2 regions of the Rossellomorea sp. y25 genome follow, and region 1 is predicted to be linked to the other one. Evidence: a T-box and tRNA genes for the amino acid it is inferred to sense, from the RefSeq annotation. Region 1 holds a T-box; the other holds one or more tRNA genes.
The links. The T-box of region 1 lies ahead of tyrS (tyrosine--tRNA ligase). A T-box ahead of a tRNA ligase gene usually reads a tRNA of that ligase, here a tRNA-Tyr.
Positions count from the first base shown of each region.

Region 2: it encodes a tRNA-Tyr, which carries the amino acid that the T-box ahead of tyrS (tyrosine--tRNA ligase) is inferred to sense. The anticodon was not compared.

Region 1 is NZ_CP145886.1:3,577,132-3,580,520, forward strand. It holds gene rpsD (30S ribosomal protein S4) at 1-370, shown strand, start outside; gene tyrS (tyrosine--tRNA ligase) at 710-1,972, opposite strand; T-box leader at 2,046-2,255, opposite strand; gene AAEM60_RS18055 (transglycosylase domain-containing protein) at 2,458-3,389, shown strand, end outside.
Region 2 is NZ_CP145886.1:1,374,427-1,377,815, forward strand. It holds rRNA gene rrf (5S ribosomal RNA) at 101-217, shown strand; tRNA gene AAEM60_RS06770 (tRNA-Asn) at 225-299, shown strand; tRNA gene AAEM60_RS06775 (tRNA-Ser) at 306-397, shown strand; tRNA gene AAEM60_RS06780 (tRNA-Glu) at 417-491, shown strand; tRNA gene AAEM60_RS06785 (tRNA-Val) at 532-607, shown strand; tRNA gene AAEM60_RS06790 (tRNA-Met) at 683-756, shown strand; tRNA gene AAEM60_RS06795 (tRNA-Asp) at 891-967, shown strand; tRNA gene AAEM60_RS06800 (tRNA-Phe) at 985-1,060, shown strand; tRNA gene AAEM60_RS06805 (tRNA-Thr) at 1,074-1,149, shown strand; tRNA gene AAEM60_RS06810 (tRNA-Tyr) at 1,169-1,252, shown strand; tRNA gene AAEM60_RS06815 (tRNA-Trp) at 1,333-1,406, shown strand; tRNA gene AAEM60_RS06820 (tRNA-His) at 1,418-1,493, shown strand; tRNA gene AAEM60_RS06825 (tRNA-Gln) at 1,533-1,604, shown strand; tRNA gene AAEM60_RS06830 (tRNA-Gly) at 1,609-1,683, shown strand; tRNA gene AAEM60_RS06835 (tRNA-Cys) at 1,691-1,764, shown strand; tRNA gene AAEM60_RS06840 (tRNA-Leu) at 1,773-1,856, shown strand; tRNA gene AAEM60_RS06845 (tRNA-Gly) at 1,860-1,933, shown strand; gene AAEM60_RS06850 (sugar ABC transporter permease) at 2,608-3,389, shown strand, end outside.

The DNA of each region.
Region 1 (3,389 bases):
ACAAGGTAAACACGGTGAAAACTTCATGGCGCTACTTGAGTGCCGCCTGGATAACGTTGTTTATCGTTTAGGTCTTGCTCGTACTCGCCGTCAAGCACGTCAACTTGTTAACCACGGTCACGTTACAGTGAACGGATCTCGCGTAGACATCCCTTCATTCCGCGTTCTTCCTGGTCAAACAATCTCAGTTCGTGAAAAATCACGTAACCTTGACATCATCAAAGAAGCGATGGAAGTGAACAGCTTTGTTCCTGAATTCCTAACTTTCGATGCTGACAAATTAGAAGGTACATTCACTCGCGTTCCTGAGCGTTCTGAATTACCAGCTGAAATCAATGAAGCTCTTATCGTTGAGTTCTACTCTCGTTAATCTTTGTGAGAAAAACACTGTCCATTTTATGGGCAGTGTTTTTTTTTAACTTCTTTAGTTGTTTGAACATTTATTAGTAAAAATCGAAGAGTTCACATCTGTTTTACGTATGTGATGGAATTAGGAGAAGCGTTTCTTATGAAGTTATTTTCAAATTTTGAGATATATTTTCAAAAATGGACTGTTTATTTTCAATTTTCAAGATATATTTTCAAAAAATTGCACTTTTATTTTCAATTAATACAATATATTTTCAAATCCCCCTTCCGAACACAAAAAAGCACGGTACCCGCTCCAAAAAGAGGAACGGATACCGCACTGTCAGATTCAATACTAGTATTATACGTACTGAATTCTAAAATATTTCTTCTTTCCGCGGCGAATGATGGTAAATTGTCCTTCGATTTTGTCACCTTCGCCCATCACATGCTGAAGATCCGTGATACGCTCACCGTTGATGTAAATCGCACCGTTCCCAACATCCTCACGTGCCTGACGCTTGGAAGGCGAGATTTTTGCATTGACGAGCAGATCGATTAATCCGACTTCTTCTCCTTTATATTGTTCAAAAGAAGGAACATCTTTGAATCCTTCCAGAATTTCAGAAGCTGATAAAGACTGGATATCACCACTGAATAAAGCTTGTGTAATGCGGATTGCTTGGTCAAGTGCTTCCTCACCGTGAATGAGCTTAGTCATTTCTTCTGCTAACGCTTTTTGCGCCTTGCGAAGATGAGGTTCCGTTTCAACAGACTGTGCCAGAGCATCGATTTCTTCATGGGAAAGGAATGTAAAGTATTTCAGGTATTTCACTACATCTGCATCGGCCGCATTGATCCAGAACTGGTAGAACTCGTAAGGAGATGTCTTCTTCGGATCTAACCAAATCGCCCCACTTTCGGTTTTACCAAATTTACTTCCGTCCGCTTTCGTTACGAGTGGAATCGTGAAACCAAATGCCTTCGTTTCTTCTTCATGGGTACGTCTGATCAATTCAAGGCCAGTCGTGATATTTCCCCACTGATCACTTCCACCGATTTGGAGCTTACAATTGTAGTTGTCGTATAGATGATTAAAGTCCAGCGCCTGCAGAATGGTATACGTAAACTCAGTGAACGAAATACCTGATTCTAAGCGTGATGCAATTGTATCTTTCGCCAACATGTAATTCACACCCACGTGCTTACCGAAATCACGAAGGAATGTAACAACATCCATTGCTCCGATCCAGTCATAGTTATTCACCATCACTGCACCATTTTCCCCTTCGAAATCGAAAATGCTTTGGAGCTGCACTTTAATGCTCGCTACATTCCCCTGAATCGCTTCAATTGTCTGCAATTTACGTTCCTCATTTTTCCCACTCGGGTCACCGATCAGGCCAGTTGCTCCCCCCACTAACACGAGAGGACGATGCCCTTGATTCTGAAAGCGTCGCAGTGTTAAAAATGGCAGGAGATGCCCGATATGCATACTGTCTGCTGTTGGATCAATCCCGCAGTAAATGGAGATACTTTCTTTATTCAACAGGTCCTTCAACCCTTCAGCGTCCGTTTGCTGATACGTGATTCCACGCCATTCCAAATCTTTTATCAAATCCATGTTTTTTCCTCCTTTTTTGTAAAACACGCACGGCAATACCCGAAAAAAGACAACAAAAAAGTCCCTGCAAATATGCAGGGACGCTGTCGCGCGGTACCACCCAATTTAAGGAATTACATCCTTCACTCATTAAAGATAACGGCTTTAACCGTTTGCTGCTACTAAAGGTTCACAGCAAAAGCTCCAGGATGTAATTCATCTGCCATTTGTGTCAGTTTACAGCAACCACTGACTCTCTTTTTAACAGGGAAGGCAGACTACTTATTCCTCTCATTGCGATCACACATTCATTTTTTAAGTTCATACATCCAGCTAAGAAGCCAGATCATCAATCATTCGCTATATAAGGTTTTTACCACATTCTAAATAAATAGTCAATAAACCTACTAAAAATACTGCCCGACCAACAACCCTTTTATTTGACTTTTTACGACAGCTCTCTCGTAAATATGCTATAATGGGAATGTTCTGGGGGGAATGATTATATGAAGGAAAAATGGAACAAATTACTTGAAAAACTAGATCCTGCAATCAGGTTCTTTTCAAATACTGGATTTCAAAAACGAGCTAGAATTACATACGGAGTATTTTGGAACCTATCCCTGATACTTGTCGTTCTATTTGTATTAGGCTTTGCATTTGCAGGAGGAGTCGGAGCCGGTTATTTCGCTTCTCTCGTGAAGGAAGAACCGATTCGTCCTTATGACCAAATGAAGAAGGACATTTACAACTATGAAGAAACGTCGCAGCTTTACTTCGCTGATAATGTCTATCTGGGAAAACTCCGGACGGACTTGGAGCGCGAAGAAGTAAAGCTTAAAGATGTCTCCGAAGACCTGCGGAATGCTGTCATTGCAACGGAAGATGAATACTTCAAAGATCATAACGGTGTCGTACCCAAGGCAATCATGCGTGCCGTACTTCAGGAATTCACCAATTCCTCTACCCAATCAGGTGGAAGTACACTCACTCAACAGCTGATCAAAAACCAAATTCTGACGAATGAAGTATCCTTTGAACGAAAAGCGAAGGAAATTCTTCTTGCTTTACGTTTAGAAAGATTTTTTGAGAAAGACGAAATACTGGAAGCGTATCTGAATGTAGCGACTCTTGGTCGTAATTCTTCCGGTCGGAATATCGCCGGTGTCCAATCGGCTGCTCAAGGGATCTTCGGAGTGGACGCCAAAGATTTAACCTTGCCTCAATCTGCTTTCATTGCAGGACTTCCACAAGCTCCTTTCTCTTACACTCCATTCACGAATAACGGAGAAATGAAAGAGAATCTGGAAGCCGGAATGAGCCGTAAAAACACTGTACTCTACAGAATGCACCGGGAAGGTTACATTACGAAAAAAGAGTACAATGATGCTGTTGCCTATGACCTGTCGAAAGATTTCATCAAGGCTAAACCATCACC
Region 2 (3,389 bases), 2.2 Mb from region 1:
TTCAGGGAATAAATTTTATAAGAAAATATAAAAAAAGCCTTGAAAAAATATATCTACGCGATATAATAATACTTGTCCTTAAAAAAGTGACAAGGAATTGTCTGGTGACAATGGCGAAGAGGTCACACCCGTTCCCATGCCGAACACGGAAGTTAAGCTCTTCAGCGCCGATGGTAGTTGGGGGATCTCCCCCTGTGAGAGTAGGACGTCGCCAGGCATATCGTTCCGCAGTAGCTCAGTGGTAGAGCTATCGGCTGTTAACCGATCGGTCGCAAGTTCGAATCTTGCCTGCGGAGCCATTATATGGAGAGCTGTCCGAGTGGCCGAAGGAGCACGATTGGAAATCGTGTAGACGGTTAACGCTGTCTCAAGGGTTCAAATCCCTTGCTCTCCGCCATAACACTTCTTCTTATTAAGGCCCATTGGTCAAGCGGTTAAGACACCGCCCTTTCACGGCGGTAACACGGGTTCGAATCCCGTATGGGTCACCAACACTTTTTTCCAAAAATGAAATAAAACAATGAATATAATGGAGGATTAGCTCAGCTGGGAGAGCATCTGCCTTACAAGCAGAGGGTCGGCGGTTCGATCCCGTCATCCTCCACCATGATTTTTCACGAAGCATAAGCTGAGTTGAATAATCATCCTTAATTTATAAGTTTAACTTAACAAATCATATCGTCGCGGGGTGGAGCAGTTCGGTAGCTCGTCGGGCTCATAACCCGAAGGTCGCAGGTTCAAATCCTGTCCCCGCAATACCATTTTTGACTTTGGATAGTATAATCCTTAATGAGTCACGCATGGATAGTTATTTTCGCTATTGCGAGGTAATGAAAGTTATTTTGCTGGCGCAACTCATGGTAAAAAAATTTGCAGGCGCGAAAATTTTTGGTCCGGTAGTTCAGTTGGTTAGAATGCCTGCCTGTCACGCAGGAGGTCGCGGGTTCGAGTCCCGTCCGGACCGCCATATTTATTTTGCATAATGGCTCAGTAGCTCAGTTGGTAGAGCAATGGACTGAAAATCCATGTGTCGGCGGTTCGATTCCGTCCTGAGCCACCATTTATTACTTGATGCCGGTGTAGCTCAACTGGTAGAGCAACTGACTTGTAATCAGTAGGTTGGGGGTTCAAGTCCTCTTGCCGGCACCAACCGAGTGATTTACTATTTGGAGGGGTAGCGAAGTGGCTAAACGCGGCGGACTGTAAATCCGCTCCTTCGGGTTCGGCAGTTCGAATCTGCCCCCCTCCACCAAGATTTTTTTCCTAGCGTAAGCGGAGTATTGAACCCCAGCTAATAGCAGGAAGATTCATTGGAAACCAATTATATTTCATAGGGGTATAGTTTAAAGGTAGAACGAAGGTCTCCAAAACCTTTGGTGTGGGTTCGATTCCTACTACCCCTGCCAATTTTATCATGGCGATTGTGGCGAAGTGGTTAACGCACCTGATTGTGGTTCAGGCATTCGTGGGTTCGATTCCCATCAGTCGCCCCATAAAAGTCACATTTTCATTTCCGTGACATATACTATCAGTGGGCTATAGCCAAGCGGTAAGGCATCGCACTTTGACTGCGACATGCGTTGGTTCGAATCCAGCTAGCCCAGTAGTGCGGAAGTAGTTCAGTGGTAGAACACCACCTTGCCAAGGTGGGGGTCGCGGGTTCGAATCCCGTCTTCCGCTCCAATATTAAGGCGGCATAGCCAAGTGGTAAGGCATGGGTCTGCAAAACCCTGATCACCGGTTCAAATCCGGTTGCCGCCTCCAAATGTAATGCCGGTGTGGCGGAATTGGCAGACGCGCACGACTCAAAATCGTGTTCCTCTGGAGTGCCGGTTCGACCCCGGCCACCGGTACCATTCGCGGGTGTAGTTTAGTGGTAAAACCTCAGCCTTCCAAGCTGATGATGAGGGTTCGATTCCCTTCACCCGCTCCAATTTACATATGATAGACTTTCTCATTAGAGGAAGTCTTTTTTTATTGTTCTGAGACTGAAATTTAGGAGGTAAATGTGGAAGAATGTAATAAATGAGTAGATTTTAGTGTGGATCAATGAGTAACAGCTTTATTTTAGTAGGATAAGGGGGGAGATTCGAAGTTTTTCAATATTATAGATAGTATTAGTAGCATTTTGTACAGGAATGGAGTTGAAAAAAGACTATTTTAGAGTGAAAATGATAATTTTACATAAAAAAGCGACTCTCTATAACTATATAACTGCTAGATTTATAGGCACTTGATAATTTATTATCGAGTTTAGCAGATATATTATCGACTTTTCGGATTTATTATCGAGTTTGGCAGATATATTATCGACCTTTCGATTTTATTATCGACTTTGCTACATTTATTATCGACTTTCCAATTTTATTTTCAAATTCACCACATTTATTTTCAATTCCAGCATTTTATTTTCAAAATCGCATTGTACCCTACGTTCACCTTATCAAGCCAAAGAAACCCAACCTTTTCATTTACCCATCACCAACCCATCCCAAACCCATCTAGTCAAAATTTTGCACCTTCTTTGTCAATTGAGTCCCCCTATTTAAGAAAGCGCTCCCATTATAATGTAAGAAAGCGATTACATTATTAGGGGTGGTGATACGGGTGGAAACCAAGATTCAGACTGGACCAGTAAGCCCAGATGCGCAAATCAAGGCGGTTACGAAGAAGAAGTTCAAGTATAAGAGCTTGCTGACGTATGCTGCCTTTGTTGGACCGGCACTTATATTTTTTTTAGTGATTCAGATTCTTCCATTTTTGATGGGGGTGTATTATTCGTTTACCTCATGGAATGGTGTCAGCTCAGTTGTAGAGTGGGTTGGATTTGATAACTACAAAAAGATCTTCACAGATGATAAGACATTTTTTAATTCCTTTATGTTCACGACGAAGTTTATGTTTGCGGCTGTGATTATTAGTAATTTAATAGGTTTCGGGTTTGCACTTTTACTGAATGCAGCATTGAAGACGCGAAACATTTTGCGGACAGTGTTTTTTATTCCCAACGTAATTGGTGGATTGCTACTCGGATTCATCTGGCAGTTCATCTTTGTGAAAGGATTTGCATCACTCGGGAATATGACGGGGATCGGATTCTTTAAAATGCCTTGGCTTGGTGATGAGACGACGGCATTCTGGGGGATTGTCATCGTGTTTGCATGGCAGATCAGTGGTTATATGATGGTCATCTATGTTGCGGCATTGCAAGGGGTGGATAATTCACTTTTGGAAGCAGCGAGGATAGATGGAGCATCCAACTGGACGTTGTTGACGAAGATTATCATTCCGTTGATTTTACCGGCATTCACAATTTGCTTCTTCTTGACGATTTCAATGGCCTTTAAGATATTCGATTTGAACATCTCGTTAACAGGCGGGGGACCATT